One region of the Brevibacillus humidisoli genome, then DNA from elsewhere that is predicted to be linked to it. Evidence: a T-box and tRNA genes for the amino acid it is inferred to sense, from the RefSeq annotation. Region 1 holds a T-box; the other regions hold tRNA genes.

The links. The T-box of region 1 lies ahead of pheS (phenylalanine--tRNA ligase subunit alpha). A T-box ahead of a tRNA ligase gene usually reads a tRNA of that ligase, here a tRNA-Phe.
Region 2: it has a tRNA-Phe gene. The T-box ahead of pheS (phenylalanine--tRNA ligase subunit alpha) is inferred to sense a tRNA for this amino acid. The anticodon was not compared.
Region 3: it has a tRNA-Phe gene. The T-box ahead of pheS (phenylalanine--tRNA ligase subunit alpha) is inferred to sense a tRNA for this amino acid. The anticodon was not compared.

Annotation. Positions count from the first base shown of each region.
Region 1 is NZ_CP087263.1:2,837,264-2,842,241, reverse strand. It holds gene LOK74_RS14030 (potassium channel family protein) at 1-457, shown strand, start outside; gene LOK74_RS14025 (TrmH family RNA methyltransferase) at 461-1,276, shown strand; gene LOK74_RS14020 (DUF2225 domain-containing protein) at 1,305-2,012, opposite strand; T-box leader at 2,122-2,358, shown strand; gene pheS (phenylalanine--tRNA ligase subunit alpha) at 2,404-3,438, shown strand; gene pheT (phenylalanine--tRNA ligase subunit beta) at 3,454-4,978, shown strand, end outside.
Region 2 is NZ_CP087263.1:343,044-348,021, reverse strand. It holds gene LOK74_RS01835 (aminotransferase-like domain-containing protein) at 1-278, opposite strand, end outside; partial or broken gene LOK74_RS01830 (IS3 family transposase) at 704-1,895, shown strand; tRNA gene LOK74_RS01825 (tRNA-Leu) at 1,960-2,046, opposite strand; tRNA gene LOK74_RS01820 (tRNA-Cys) at 2,072-2,146, opposite strand; tRNA gene LOK74_RS01815 (tRNA-Gly) at 2,158-2,233, opposite strand; tRNA gene LOK74_RS01810 (tRNA-Gln) at 2,240-2,314, opposite strand; tRNA gene LOK74_RS01805 (tRNA-His) at 2,337-2,412, opposite strand; tRNA gene LOK74_RS01800 (tRNA-Trp) at 2,442-2,515, opposite strand; tRNA gene LOK74_RS01795 (tRNA-Phe) at 2,527-2,602, opposite strand; tRNA gene LOK74_RS01790 (tRNA-Asp) at 2,618-2,694, opposite strand; tRNA gene LOK74_RS01785 (tRNA-Met) at 2,785-2,861, opposite strand; tRNA gene LOK74_RS01780 (tRNA-Val) at 2,889-2,964, opposite strand; tRNA gene LOK74_RS01775 (tRNA-Glu) at 3,036-3,112, opposite strand; tRNA gene LOK74_RS01770 (tRNA-Ser) at 3,120-3,212, opposite strand; tRNA gene LOK74_RS01765 (tRNA-Asn) at 3,221-3,295, opposite strand; rRNA gene LOK74_RS01760 (23S ribosomal RNA) at 3,389-4,978, opposite strand, start outside.
Region 3 is NZ_CP087263.1:4,883,840-4,888,817, reverse strand. It holds gene LOK74_RS23930 (DUF58 domain-containing protein) at 1-1,025, opposite strand, end outside; gene LOK74_RS23925 (AAA family ATPase) at 1,042-1,995, opposite strand; tRNA gene LOK74_RS23920 (tRNA-Gly) at 2,247-2,322, opposite strand; tRNA gene LOK74_RS23915 (tRNA-Leu) at 2,567-2,649, opposite strand; tRNA gene LOK74_RS23910 (tRNA-Lys) at 2,661-2,736, opposite strand; tRNA gene LOK74_RS23905 (tRNA-Gln) at 2,759-2,833, opposite strand; tRNA gene LOK74_RS23900 (tRNA-Thr) at 2,840-2,915, opposite strand; tRNA gene LOK74_RS23895 (tRNA-Phe) at 2,948-3,023, opposite strand; tRNA gene LOK74_RS23890 (tRNA-Asp) at 3,062-3,138, opposite strand; tRNA gene LOK74_RS23885 (tRNA-Met) at 3,246-3,322, opposite strand; tRNA gene LOK74_RS23880 (tRNA-Val) at 3,343-3,418, opposite strand; tRNA gene LOK74_RS23875 (tRNA-Glu) at 3,501-3,577, opposite strand; tRNA gene LOK74_RS23870 (tRNA-Leu) at 3,589-3,673, opposite strand; tRNA gene LOK74_RS23865 (tRNA-Met) at 3,685-3,761, opposite strand; tRNA gene LOK74_RS23860 (tRNA-Ser) at 3,782-3,872, opposite strand; tRNA gene LOK74_RS23855 (tRNA-Asn) at 3,879-3,953, opposite strand; rRNA gene LOK74_RS23850 (23S ribosomal RNA) at 4,046-4,978, opposite strand, start outside.

The DNA.
Region 1 (4,978 bases):
CTTCGACGTTGTCGTCGTCTCGATCGGTGCGGATATCCAGGCGAGCATCCTGACGACGCTGATCCTCAAGGAGATGGGTGTCAAAAAGATCGTAGCAAAAGCGCAGAACGAGCGGCACGGACAGGTGTTGTACAAAGTGGGGGCCGATCGTGTCGTCTTTCCGGAGCGTGACATGGGGGTTCGTGTCGCCCATAATCTGATTTCCGCCAACGTTCTTGATTTCATCGAGTTGGCTGAAGATTACAGTGTTGCCGAGGTAGTAGTCGCCCCGACAATGGTTGGCAAGGATTTGCGCCAGTTGGACGTGCGTGCTCGCTACGGAGTCAACGTCATCGCGATTAAAAGCGGAGAGCAGTTTAACATTTCGCCGCGTCCGGATGATGTGATTCAGCATAACGATGTCCTGGTTGTGATCGGTCACAATCGCGATTTAAAAGAGTTTGAGGAGAAGGCGTAACAGATGACTTTGGACGTGATTCATTCTCCCCACAATCAGCAGATCAAACGGCTGGCCAGCCTGCTTAGTCGAAAGGGCCGCACGGAGTCCGGTCGGTATCTGGTCGAAGGGGTACACCTGGTGGAGGAGGCCCTCAAGTCTGAGGCAGAGGTCACTACTGTTGTCTATGATGCCGAGCGCGGGATTCCCGAGGAGATTGCATCGATGCTGGCGGGCCGACCGGACGTTGCCTTGCTGCCTGTCTCCTCATCCATCTTCCATAAGTTGTCGGAAACCAAATCACCGCAGGGAATCCTCGCTGAGGTGGGCAAGCGGCAGCTCGACTGGAAGATGTGGTGGAACGGGCAGAGGAATCATGACAGGTTGCTATTGCTGCTCGATGAGATACAAGACCCCGGGAATCTAGGCACCATCCTGCGAACGGCTGAAGCGGCCGGCGTCGATGCGGTTGTCGTCGGTCGGGGGAGCGTTGATCTCTACAACGGAAAAGTGGTTCGTGCGACGATGGGTGCTCTGTTTCGGTTGGCTGTATTTGTTGAGGATCTGGTTCCGCTGATGGATGAGATCGCCCAGGCAGGGGGAAACCTGCTGGTCACCTCCCTGGAAGAAGCCAGTCAACCGTATGATGCCCCGCTGTATGCCGGGCATGTGGCAATCGTGATCGGTAACGAAGGGAGAGGAGTTTCCCCCCATGTACGGGAGCGGGCGACAGACTATGTCCATATTCCTCTCTACGGGAAGGCAGAATCTCTGAATGCCGCAGTGGCTGCGGGGATTATGCTATACGAAGCAAGACGGCAGCAAAAGAAAAGAGTGTAGCTGTCTCGCTCCTCATGAAGTACTCACGCTATGAAGTGGCATGCTGCTTTCGCTGCTCCGAGTGAGCTTGCCGAGCTAATGACCACTGCTCTTGAGCCATGTGGACGATCCCCGTCTCGATCGTTTCCCCTTTCATTTGAACCACTTTGGAAAAGTAGCGGACCGCATCATCCAGGCTGCCGATACGTCGCTTCAGTTCACCGATGAGGTAGAGCATCCGTACTTCTGACATTTCTTTGTCGCCGACCACATAGTCTGAGTGCTCATACGAGCGTTCGTATTCCTCTGCGGCAAACTGGATGAATCTCTGTTCCTCTGCTTCATCCTGCAGAAAGCGGTACAACCAACTAAGGCGCAGGCAGAGTCCTGCCTTGATGCTGTGCGGCTGATCGGTCAGCACTGCTGCATGGAGAGCCAGCTTGTAGGCGGCAGTGGCTGTCTTGATGCTCCGCAGGCTTCCGAACTGCTTTTTCTGCCATTTGGCGGCGATTTGCTGTTTCACCAGTTCACGCGCTTGTGGGGTCAGGGTTGTCGAAAAATGTTCGGTGAACGAGAAGCCGCATTGCGGACAGACACTTACCGTATACAAGATCGGATTGCACTGCTGTTCTTTGTAGTAGGTGCAGAAATCGGTGTCTCGGCTGATAGCGGCCTGCATGCCTTGCCGAACTTTCTTGGTCGGAAATGTGTGATCACAATAGAGGCAGGTTACCGTTTTATCGTACAGCAAATCCATTTTGTTCACGATGTCTTCCTCCTTAGATGTCAAACCTGACAACAGCGATTGTGGGATTTGCAAGCAGGGACGCTTTGCGGTATAATTTTTACACCAGTTTTCATCATGTGACAGTGCGATGAAGGAGCCTAGTACATGGAATCGTAGCCTTTCAGGGAGGAAATACCGCAGACTGAGAGTATTTCCAGTGCTACATCTATGGAATTCCCTCCTGAGCTGCCCTCTGAAACCACTTTCCGTGTTTAAGTAGGAGGCGTCCGGATCATCCCGTTATCGATGACGAGAGTGGGGCAGTATCTGGCTGCCTAAGATGGGTGGTACCGCGAGCAAACGGCTCGTCCCTTTGGGGACGGGTCTTTCTTATTTTCAAGAGGAAAAGGAGCGAACGATTGTGCAATCACGTCTTCAGGAATTGAAACAGGCCGCCATGTCGCGGCTTGGTGAAATCTCAGACACGCAGCAATTGCAAGAACTGCGGGTAAAGTACCTGGGCAAGAAAGGTGAATTGACGGAGATTTTGCGGGGCATGGGCAGCCTGTCCGCTGAAGAACGTCCGGTCGTAGGACAGTTGGTCAATGAAGTACGGGGCGAACTGGAAGCGGCAATCGCGGCGAAGCAAACCGCGTTGAATCAGGCCGCTGTCGAGGCAAAGCTGGCAGCTGAATCGCTTGACGTCACGCTGCCGGGTCGACCGTTGCCAAGTGGAACGATGCATCCCCTGTCGCGCATCATCGAGCAGGCCGAAGATATTTTCATCGGTCTTGGCTTTGAAGTGGCAGAGGGACCGGAGGTAGAACTGGATCACTTCAACTTTGAAATGCTCAACCTGCCAAAAGATCACCCGGCCCGCGATATGCAGGATTCGTTTTACATCACCGAGGAGATTCTGCTGCGGACCCAGACTTCGCCGGTACAGGCACGGACCATGTTGAGAAAAGAAGGAAAAACACCAGTAAAGATTATCTGTCCAGGGAAAGTGTACCGACGTGATGACGATGACGCGACCCACTCCCACCAGTTTACGCAGATCGAAGGACTGGTTGTGGACAGAGGAATCCGGATGAGTGATTTGAAGGGAACCTTGCTCACGTTTGCCCGGCAGATGTTTGGTGAAGACCAGCAGATCAGGCTGCGCCCCAGCTTCTTTCCGTTTACCGAACCAAGCGTGGAGGTAGACATCCAGTGCATTTTCTGCGGAGGAGATGGCTGTCGCACCTGCAAACAGACCGGCTGGATCGAAATCCTCGGGGCCGGTATGGTCCATCCGCGTGTGCTGGAGATGGGGGGCTATGATCCGCGTGAAGTGAGCGGTTTTGCCTTTGGAATGGGCGTGGAGCGAATCGCCATGCTCAAGTACGGGATTGAAGACATTCGCCATTTCTACACCAATGACGTCCGGTTCTTGCGTCAGTTCAATCGGGTATAGGGGAGGAGACTACAGATGAAGGTATCGTATCAGTGGCTGTCGGCATACGTCGATTTGTCCGGAATGACGCCGCACCGGTTGGCAGAATTGTTAACCAGCAGCGGGATTGAAGTGGATGCGGTAGAATCGCGCAATCAAGGCGTGGAGAATGTTGTGATCGGATACGTCAAGGAGCGGAGCCAGCATCCTGACGCCGACCGCTTAAGCGTCTGCGTAGTGGATGTTGGACAAGGAGAAGATTTGCAAATCGTCTGCGGCGCTAAAAATGTGGCGCAGGGACAAAAAGTACCGGTTGCGCTGCCGGGGGCCAAACTTCCGGGAGGCCTAAAGATCAAACGCTCCAAACTGCGTGGTGTGGAATCGCAGGGGATGATCTGTTCGGCCAAAGAATTGGGCCTCAATGATAAACTGCTCGCCAAAGACCAGCAGGAGGGGATCATGGTTCTGCCGGAAGAGGCGGAAGTGGGTGCTGATGCCGTTTCCTACCTGGGACTGGATGATTATGTGCTGGAGTTGGGGCTAACTCCAAACCGTTCGGATTGTTTGAGCATGCTGGGGGTGGCTTACGAAGTGGCGGCAATCCTCGGCCGCGACGTACAGATTCCACAGCTGGAACTGGTTGAAGATGGAGCGGATAATCCCTTGTCTGTCCGGATTGAGGCCAAAGATCACTGTCATCAATATCACGGCCGCCATTTTACCCGGGTGCGAATCGGTTCATCGCCGCAGTGGTTAAAGAACCGATTGATGGCGGCTGGGGTACGTCCGATCAACAATGTGGTCGACGTGACCAACTATGTGATGCTGGAGTACGGTCAACCGCTGCATGCCTTTGACGCAAACTGTGTCAGCAACCAGGCAATCGTTGTGCGTCTGGCCGAGCCAGGGGAAAAACTGGTAACGTTGGACGATCAGGAGCGGGCCTTGGATGAGCAGACATTGGTCATCGCCGATCCGCAAAAGGGATTGGCGATTGCCGGTATCATGGGCGGAGCCAACTCTGAGGTGACGGAGAAGACCGAGGAGATCATACTCGAATCAGCCTACTTTACGCCTCAGTCGATCCGTCGTTCGGCACGGATGCTGGAAATGCGGACAGAAGGCTGCGTCCGGTGGGAGAAGGGCGTCGATCCCAACCGTGTTCCATTGGCGGCCGATCGGGCTGCCGGACTGATCCAGCAATTGGCCGGAGCGGTCGTCTCCAAGGGGATAGCGGGTGAAGTGGTGGAACAGCGCCAACCGGTGGTCGTCTCGTTGACACTGCCCCATCTGAACCGCCATCTCGGCATGTCGCTAAGTCCAGAGGAAGTGTCGGCCATCTTTGGCCGTCTGCAGTTCGCTTACCAATACAGCGAGGAAACCTGGCATGTGCAGATCCCCACACGACGCAATGACATCACGCTAGCCGAAGATCTGATCGAAGAAGTAGCTCGTCTGTACGGTTATGACAAGATCCCGACTACGCTGCCGTTTGGAGAGACCACACAAGGCAGGCTGACGCGCGACCAGTCCCTTCGTCGTCGAGTGCGTCATCACTTGA
Region 2 (4,978 bases), 2.4 Mb from region 1:
TCGTCAGCTGTTATCTTTCTTGCCCCGTGACGATTATGACGGGCAGCAATTTGATCACGTAGGGGTCGATATCCTTCTGTAGTAGAGTATTGCAGCGCCTCCTGTCCTTGCTCTTCTAGGATCAAGCGGCGTACTTCAGCTAACTGGGCAAGTGGAAATAGCTCCGGAGCAGGCAATCCCCCTCCAAATGAGATCGTTCCCGGCTGCTCTGTCACTTTTAACAAATTTCGTATTTCCGAAGCTTTCATCTGTGCCATTCGTGCAGCAAGTCTGGGCATCCAGTACAGTCTCCTCTCCCTCTGTTCATCAACGCGTTTGCTGACAGATTCCGTTCTCTCCTCTCTAGATCAATACTCTTCCTATCCTTATACGAATCCGTCAAGCTTACTTGATATTGTATTGCGAGTTCACACAGGTATAAACATCCAATCAGCTAGAATATATCAGGCCAATTTTTTACCTGATTCCAGATTAAAAGGCGTACATACTGTGCAGTTAGGATCAAACGGCGTTAGCGAAGTTATGCGTTCAAGGTATGTGAAGGGCCACCCGTCATCTGGTGGCCCTTGAAGAGTAGTGCGCTGACAAAAACAAAAAAAAGCCCCATAGTGTGATATTTGATATTATCCCCTTTGAGTAGACAGTGTAAAAAAGCCCCCCACCTGGCGGTGGGTGTTACACTATCCTCGGAGGGGATTTTCGTATGGCTAAAAAAGGACAAATATTCCAACGGTACACGGAGGAATTTAAACAGAAAGCTATTACTCTGTATGAACAAACAGGAATGAGCTTCGAAGCGGTTGCCAAAGAATTAGGAGTGCCTAGTTGTACCCAGATCAAGAATTGGGTTAGGAAACACCGTAACGGAGAAGGATTGAAGGATAGAAGAGGTACAGCATCTAAAAGTAATCATCAATTTATAGGGCGTCCGCGCACTAGATTCGCTACTGTGGAGGAAGAAAGGGACTATTTGAAAGCGCAGGTTGAATACTTAAAAAAGCGCTATCCAAATCTACACGGGGAGGGTGGGTTTCAAAAGTAGCACGCTATGGGGTTATTGATCAGTTGACAACGAAGTATCCTGTTACTTGGTTAGTCGATATCGCCAAAGTTTCTCGCGCTGGTTACTACAAGTGGAAAAATAGACAAGAAGCACGGGCTGCAAGGCAACAACATAATCAACTCATTAAGGAACATCTGCTGGCGATACATAAAATACATGCTTATTTCGGCTATCCAAGAATGCAGATTGCATTAAAAAAGAAAGGGTTTCATGTAAATCACAAACGAGAGTATCGTCTGATGAAGGAAATGAATCTTCAGTCGGTTATTCGTAAGAAACGCCGCTTCTTTGGTCGAACAGCATCAGTTGTTAACCCGAACAGGCTTAACCGAGAGTTTAAAGCAGAAAAGCCAAATCAATTGTATGTGACAGATATTACGTTCATTGCCTTGCAAAGTCGCTTTTATTACCTTTCGGTAATTCAAGACCTCTATAACAACGAAGTTGTTGCCTGGCAGCTCTCTCAACGGAATGATTTAAGACTTGTTATAGATACGGTCGAGGAACTAAGCAAAAAAAGAGACGTGCAGGAAGCAGTCCTGCATTCTGATCAGGGCTTCCAGTACACGTCTAAGCAGTACAATGCACGAATAAAGGATCTAGGCATGAAAGGCAGCCACTCTCGCAAAGGAAACTGCCTTGATAATGCCCCCATTGAGTCCTTTTTTTCGCATCTCAAAACAGAAACATTGTACTTTTCTGAGTGTAAAACAGAAGAAGAGCTCTTACAAGCGATTAAAAAATACATTTGGTTTTATAACCATGAGCGTTTCCAAAAAAAAAATTGAACCAGTGTGCTCCGGTTGAGTACCGTAACACACTGGTTGCCTAGGCTTTTTTAGAGCTGTCTACTTGACAGGGGTAAGTCCATCTATGGGGCTTTTTTGTATGTAGTGTGGTGCCGGTGAAGGGACTCGAACCCCCACTCCCTTGCGAGAACTTGATTTTGAGTCAAGCGCGTCTGCCAGTTCCGCCACACCGGCATAGTAAAGAAAGATATCTATCGTATGGAGGAGGTACCCGGATTCGAACCGGGGGATAAGGGTTTTGCAGACCCGTGCCTTACCACTTGGCTATACCTCCAGAAATGCAAATGGAGCGGACAACGGGGCTCGAACCCGCGGCCTTCGCCTTGGCAAGGCGACGCTCTACCAGCTGAGCTATGTCCGCAGCACATGGCTGGGGCGCCTGGATTCGAACCAGGGCATGACGGAGTCAAAGTCCGTTGCCTTACCGCTTGGCTACGCCCCAACGCGAATTTAATTGTGAAAAATGGGGCGATCGATGGGATTCGAACCCACGAGTGCCGGAGCCACAATCCGGTGCGTTAACCCCTTCGCCACGACCGCCATATTTGTCTCCATGTGTTGTGCATAGTTGGCAGGGGCAGTAGGAATCGAACCCACACCGAAGGTTTTGGAGACCTTTGTTCTACCGTTAAACTATGCCCCTACAGAAGAAAATGGTGGTTCGGGACGGAATCGAACCGCCGACACGAGGATTTTCAGTCCTCTGCTCTACCGACTGAGCTACCGAACCAAACGCGAATGAAAATGGCGGAGCTGACGGGACTCGAACCCGCGACCTCCGGTGTGACAGACCGGCGTGAACTCCAACTTCACCACAGCTCCATGAATATGATTATATTTTAGGTGCACCCAGAGGGTACCACTATCTCACCTTAACATTGAAGTATATTCGACGTAGTAAAGGTGATATTTTGGTTGCGGGGGCAGGATTTGAACCTGCGACCTTCGGGTTATGAGCCCGACGAGCTACCGAACTGCTCCACCCCGCGACGGTATGAGTATTCGTTTCGAACGAATGGTGGAGGCTGACGGGATCGAACCGCCGACCCTCTGCTTGTAAGGCAGATGCTCTCCCAGCTGAGCTAAGCCTCCATATAAGACCCCACAAAGACATTATGCTTCAAAATAAGCTCCGATTCCTTTGTGGGGAGACAAATCAAATATGGTGACCCGTAGGGGATTCGAACCCCTGCATGACAGCGTGAAAGGCTGCTGTGTTAAACCGCTTCACCAACGGGCCATCAAAATGGCGGATGGAGTGGGATTTGAACCCACGAGACGAGTTATCCCCGTCTACACGATTTCCAATCGTGCTCCTTCGGCCTCTCGGACATCCATCCGCATAGAGTGGCTCCTCAGGACGGACTCGAACCGCCAACCTACCGGTTAACAGCCGGTTGCTCCACCATTGAGCTACTGAGGAACAGTATGAGGTGCCACGAGCAGGCGATGATGCCTGTGCCAGTCACACCTTCAAAACCGGATAACGGAATGTATAGAACAAGGAAAAGAAAGTGTGGATAAGTCCTCGACCGATTAGTATTCGTCAGCTCCACGCGTTGCCGCGCTTCCACATCGAACCTATCAACCTCATCGTCTCTGAGGGGTCTTACCAGCTTGCGCTGTGGGAAGTCTCATCTTGGAGGGGGCTTCACGCTTAGATGCTTTCAGCGCTTATCCCGTCCGCACATAGCTACCCAGCTGTGCCACTGGCGTGACAACTGGTGCACCAGCGGTGCGTCCATCCCGGTCCTCTCGTACTAAGGACAGCTCTCCTCAAACTTCCTGCGCCCGCGACAGATAGGGACCGAACTGTCTCACGACGTTCTGAACCCAGCTCGCGTACCGCTTTAATGGGCGAACAGCCCAACCCTTGGGACCTACTACAGCCCCAGGATGCGATGAGCCGACATCGAGGTGCCAAACCTCCCCGTCGATGTGGACTCTTGGGGGAGATAAGCCTGTTATCCCCAGGGTAGCTTTTATCCGTTGAGCGATGGCCCTTCCATGCGGAACCACCGGATCACTAAGCCCGACTTTCGTCCCTGCTCGACTTGTAGGTCTCGCAGTCAAGCTCCCTTGTGCCTTTACACTCTACGAATGATTTCCAACCATTCTGAGGGAACCTTTGGGCGCCTCCGTTACCTTTTGGGAGGCGACCGCCCCAGTCAAACTGCCCACCTGGCATGGTCCTCGCACCCGATCAGGGTGCCGAGTTAGAAACTCCGTACATCAAGGGTGGTATCCCAACGGCGCCTCCCCCGATGCTGGCGCACCGGATTCTCAGGCTCCCACCTATGCTGTACATGATGCACAAAGTTCCAATACCAGGCTACAGTAAAGCTCCATGGGGTCTTTCCGTCTTGTCGCGGGTAACCTGCATCTTCACAGGTATTATGATTTCACCGGGTCTCTTGCCGAGACAGCGCCCAAGTCGTTACGCCTTTCGTGCGGGTCGGAACTTACCCGACAAGGAATTTCGCTACCTTAGGACCGTTATAGTTACGGCCGCCGTTTACTGGGGCTTCGGTTCAAAGCTTCGCTTCTACCCACCGAACACAAGCTTACGCTCGCGTTCGGCGGGGCCCAGAAGCTAACTCATCCCCTTAACCTTCCAGCACCGGGCAGGCGTCAGCCCCTATACTTCGCCTTGCGGCTTCGCAGAGACCTGTGTTTTTGCTAAACAGTCGCTTGGGCCTTTTCACTGCGGCCCCCTCGGGCTCAGCCCACCTGACACAAGCTTACGCTCGTGTCAGGCGGGGACCCTCACCCTACCGGGGCGCCCCTTCTCCCGAAGTTACGGGGCCATTTTGCCGAGTTCCTTAGCAAGAGTTATCCCGCGCACCTTAGGATTCTCTCCTCGCCTACCTGTGTCGGTTTGCGGTACGGGCACCTTGTTCCTCACTAGACGCTTTTCTTGGCAGTGTGAAATCAGGGACTTCGGTACTTGTATTTCCCTCGCCATCACAGCTTGTGCTGGATGGTATGCGGATTTGCCTGCATACCACACTTGCTGCTTGGACGGCCATCCAGTAGGCCGCTCACCCTATCCTCCTGCGTCACGCCCTCGCTCAAACGGAACAAAGGTGGTACAGGAATATCAACC
Region 3 (4,978 bases), 2.0 Mb from region 1:
AATGTTTTGTTTAGAGTCGGAGTGATCACGGCCAAGGTCAGACCTATTGGAAACTCCACCGCTTCCCTGCTGACGGCTTGAGCAAACGGATTCTCTCCCTCCGGCATAATCCGCGCCAACTGGTCAAATGTGCGGAAAAAGTGCGTCTGCGTATTGCCCGGGGGGATTGCAATCCGCTTTCGCTCGTGAGCGATCAGACCGTACGGATACTGCATTCGACTGGCATAATAAACGAGACTGGCGGTCAGCTTGACTGCCAACTCGAACAACTCGGCATCTCGTCCACGATAGCTGTCTTGGGAAGCGTCAAAGAAAAAGATCATTTGGTTGGTCGCCTGATGCTCAAACTCTTTTGTCTTGAGCCCCATGCCATGTGCCGACGCTTTCCAGTGGATCTGACTAAGCCGATCTCCCCGCTGATAATCACGGACCCCACGCACTGCAGCGACATCATCGGACCAACGATGGGAGACGTTCATGTTGCCGCTGATCCTCCCGTCTCCGGTCGACCAGTGCGTGATCTGTCGATGAGCCGGATAGACCAGAAACTCGTTTCGGATGGTGAATGTTTTTTGCCGCTGGACAAACCCGAAGTAGTCCCCGGCGGTTACGACGCAATCGGTCAGTTGATAATACCCACGCGGAACTCGCGGAATCACATAGTGGAGGATCACTTCCCGCCTAAACCAGGGGAATAATAGTTGGCGATGCGGCTCGTAATAACCGGCAAGCTTGTCGGGCAGGGGTTCCACGACCAGATTCCAGCCTAGTGGAAACCAGATCTTTCGCTTGACGCGCAGCGTCACCGTCAAATCGTCCCCATCCTGGAGACGATCGCGATTGACGGTGCGAGATACCTCCAACGTGGTAAACATCAGGAGATACGTCACCAGTACATAGCAGACCAACGTCAAGCAACTGTAAAACAGAAACCAACTGGCAAAGCCGCCTTGGAACTTGGCAAATACGTAGGTGATCCCCAACAGAGCGAGGATTTTGAGTTTTGCGTATTTTTGTTGTTTCACGCTATCCACCGCGCTTTCAGCTTACCGGAACGCGCGTCTCCTGCAGCAGGTTGGTCAGAACCCGCTCCACCGTCGCCCCATCCAGACGTGCTTCCGGTTTTAAAATCATACGGTGTGCAAAAGTAAACGGAACCAGCTCTTTGACATCGTCCGGAATCACATAATCCCTGCCTCGTACAAAAGCGAGTGCTTGAACGGCCCGGCACAACGCGATTGCCCCCCGCGGGCTTACCCCCAAATAGACGTCAGGGTGCTCACGTGAACGCTGACAAAGCCGTACGATATACTCCTTGACCGGTTCACTTACCTTCACCTCGGTCACCTGCCGCTGCAGCGCAGACACGTCATCGGCCGATATGACGGCCTGAACCCGATCGATCGGGTGATCTCCCACAAATCGAGTAAGAATCTCCAGCTCTTCCCGATCTGTGGGGTACCCCAGGTGAAGCTGCAGCAAGAATCGATCCAACTGCGCTTCCGGAAGAGGAAACGTTCCCTCGTATTCCAGCGGGTTTTGCGTCGCCATGACAAAGAAGGGATTTTCCAGTTGGTGGGTGTAGCCGTCAATCGTGACAGACTGTTCCTCCATCGCTTCCAGTAAAGCAGATTGTGTTTTCGGGGAAGTACGGTTGATTTCATCTGCGAGGATCACGTTGGCAAAAATCGGTCCTTGTCTGAATTCAAACTCCATCGTTTTTTGATTAAAGATGGAAACACCGGTTACGTCAGTGGGCAGAAGGTCGGGGGTGAACTGAATCCGTTTAAATTGACCGCCAATGGATCGGGCCAACGAGCGGACCAGCATGGTTTTCCCTACGCCCGGGACGTCTTCCAACAACACGTGCCCTTTGGCCAGCAAAGCAACAACGGTCAGTTCAATGACGCTTTTTTTCCCTATCAAAACGGTTTCAATATTGTTCATCAGTGCCGTAATAGCTTGATGCGGCTGATCGAGCTTGATCATACTCATCGTCACAACTCCTGTTCTATGCAACCAGTTTGCTTTTCTTTCCTAATTACTAGAATTCTGGTGCAATTCCTTTTTTACTGATGAAAAAAAAGAGCAGGATGGGAATCGCCTACTCTCTCTGTGTCGTACCCTTGAGATTTCGCTTCCTGTCACTTTATAGACGAGCCAACCGCCGCAATTGTTTCCAGGTTGTAGTGCTGTGAAGTGATCCAGTCGAAGAGAGAATCCCAGTACGTATACGTTTTTCATCATGGAGCGGACAACGGGGCTCGAACCCGCGGCCTTCGCCTTGGCAAGGCGACGCTCTACCAGCTGAGCTATGTCCGCACAATTGCAAAAGGGGGAGCGAATAGAAGCGTGTGTCCCTTTTTCTCAATGCTATTCCTAATCATTCTTATCTATGGTATCATGTTCACCATTCTCTTATCAAGGCAAGGAGGAGGTACTCGGTGCAGTTGCGTCGAGAATCCTGAATAAGCGAGAAGAAAGCAACGAAAATCGACTCTTTTAGGGTTGTCACTTCTTTTACAGAAATAAAAAAAGCCTTGATTTCTCAAGGTTTTTAGCCATATGGTGCGGGTGAAGGGACTTGAACCCCCACGGTTGCCCGCCAGAACCTAAATCTGGTGCGTCTGCCAATTCCGCCACACCCGCAAAGTAAGAAATGGTGAGCCATGAAGGACTCGAACCTTCGACCCTCTGATTAAAAGTCAGATGCTCTACCAACTGAGCTAATGGCTCTTATTTTCAAGAGAAAAAGAAATGGCTGGGGTACTAGGATTCGAACCTAGGAATGACGGAGTCAAAGTCCGTTGCCTTACCGCTTGGCTATACCCCAACGACATGGTGCCGGCGATAGGAATCGAACCCACAACCCCCTGATTACAAGTCAGGTGCTCTACCAATTGAGCTACACCGGCATCTTTACAATGAATTGTTATATGGATAAAAATGGTGGTTCGGGACGGAATCGAACCGCCGACACGAGGATTTTCAGTCCTCTGCTCTACCGACTGAGCTACCGAACCAATTAACAATCGGGTGTAAAACCCGTTCGTCATGAAAATGGCGGAGCTGACGGGACTCGAACCCGCGACCTCCGGTGTGACAGACCGGCGTGAACTCCAACTTCACCACAGCTCCATGATTACCATTGTATTGCCTAGTTCAGATAAATTTGGTTGCACCCTTCGGGTATCACTATCTCACCTTAGCACTGAAGTATATTCGACGTAGTTAAGGTGATATTTTGGTTGCGGGGGCAGGATTTGAACCTGCGACCTTCGGGTTATGAGCCCGACGAGCTACCGAACTGCTCCACCCCGCGACGATATGAGTTAGAATCAATGGTGGAGGCTGACGGGATCGAACCGCCGACCCTCTGCTTGTAAGGCAGATGCTCTCCCAGCTGAGCTAAGCCTCCACATGACACCCCACAAAGTACCCTTCTCCTTCATCACCGTGAAGCAGCGTTTCGTTCCTTTGTGGGGAAACAAATCAAGATATGGTGACCCGTAGGGGATTCGAACCCCTGCATGACAGCGTGAAAGGCTGCTGTGTTAAACCGCTTCACCAACGGGCCATACTGATTTATGGTGCGGTCGGCGAGACTCGAACTCGCACGGGTCGCCCCGCCACCCCCTCAAGATGGTGTGTCTGCCAATTCCACCACGACCGCAGGATACGTTTTGGTAGCGGTGGAGGGGATCGAACCCCCGACCTTTCGGGTATGAACCGAACGCTCTAGCCAGCTGAGCTACACCGCCATACAAATCTGTTATAAAACTGGCGGAGAGTGAGGGATTCGAACCCTCGCTACGCTTACGCATACTAACGGTTTAGCAAACCGTCCCCTTCGGCCTCTTGGGTAACTCTCCGTGATATGGCTCCTCAGGACGGACTCGAACCGCCAACCTACCGGTTAACAGCCGGTTGCTCCACCATTGAGCTACTGAGGAACAGTATGAGGTGCCACGAGCAGGCGGTGATGCCTGTGCCAGTCACACCTTCAAAACCGGATAACAGGTGTATAGACGAAGGAAAAGAGAGTGTGGATAAGTCCTCGACCGATTAGTATTCGTCAGCTCCACGCGTTGCCGCGCTTCCACATCGAACCTATCAACCTCATCGTCTCTGAGGGGTCTTACCAGCTTGCGCTGTGGGAAGTCTCATCTTGGAGGGGGCTTCACGCTTAGATGCTTTCAGCGCTTATCCCGTCCGCACATAGCTACCCAGCTGTGCCACTGGCGTGACAACTGGTGCACCAGCGGTGCGTCCATCCCGGTCCTCTCGTACTAAGGACAGCTCTCCTCAAACTTCCTGCGCCCGCGACAGATAGGGACCGAACTGTCTCACGACGTTCTGAACCCAGCTCGCGTACCGCTTTAATGGGCGAACAGCCCAACCCTTGGGACCTACTACAGCCCCAGGATGCGATGAGCCGACATCGAGGTGCCAAACCTCCCCGTCGATGTGGACTCTTGGGGGAGATAAGCCTGTTATCCCCAGGGTAGCTTTTATCCGTTGAGCGATGGCCCTTCCATGCGGAACCACCGGATCACTAAGCCCGACTTTCGTCCCTGCTCGACTTGTAGGTCTCGCAGTCAAGCTCCCTTGTGCCTTTACACTCTACGAATGATTTCCAACCATTCTGAGGGAACCTTTGGGCGCCTCCGTTACCTTTTGGGAGGCGACCGCCCCAGTCAAACTGCCCACCTGGCATGGTCCTCGCACCCGATCAGGGTGCCGAGTTAGAAACTCCGTACATCAAGGGTGGTATCCCAACGGCGCCTCCCCCGATGCTGGCGCACCGGATTCTCAGGCTCCCACCTATGCTGTACATGATGCACAAAGTTCCAATACCAGGCTACAGTAAAGCTCCATGGGGTCTTTCCGTCTTGTCGCGGGTAACCTGCATCTTCACAGGTATTATGATTTCACCGGGTCTCTTGCCGAGACAGCGCCCAAGTCGTTACGCCTTTCG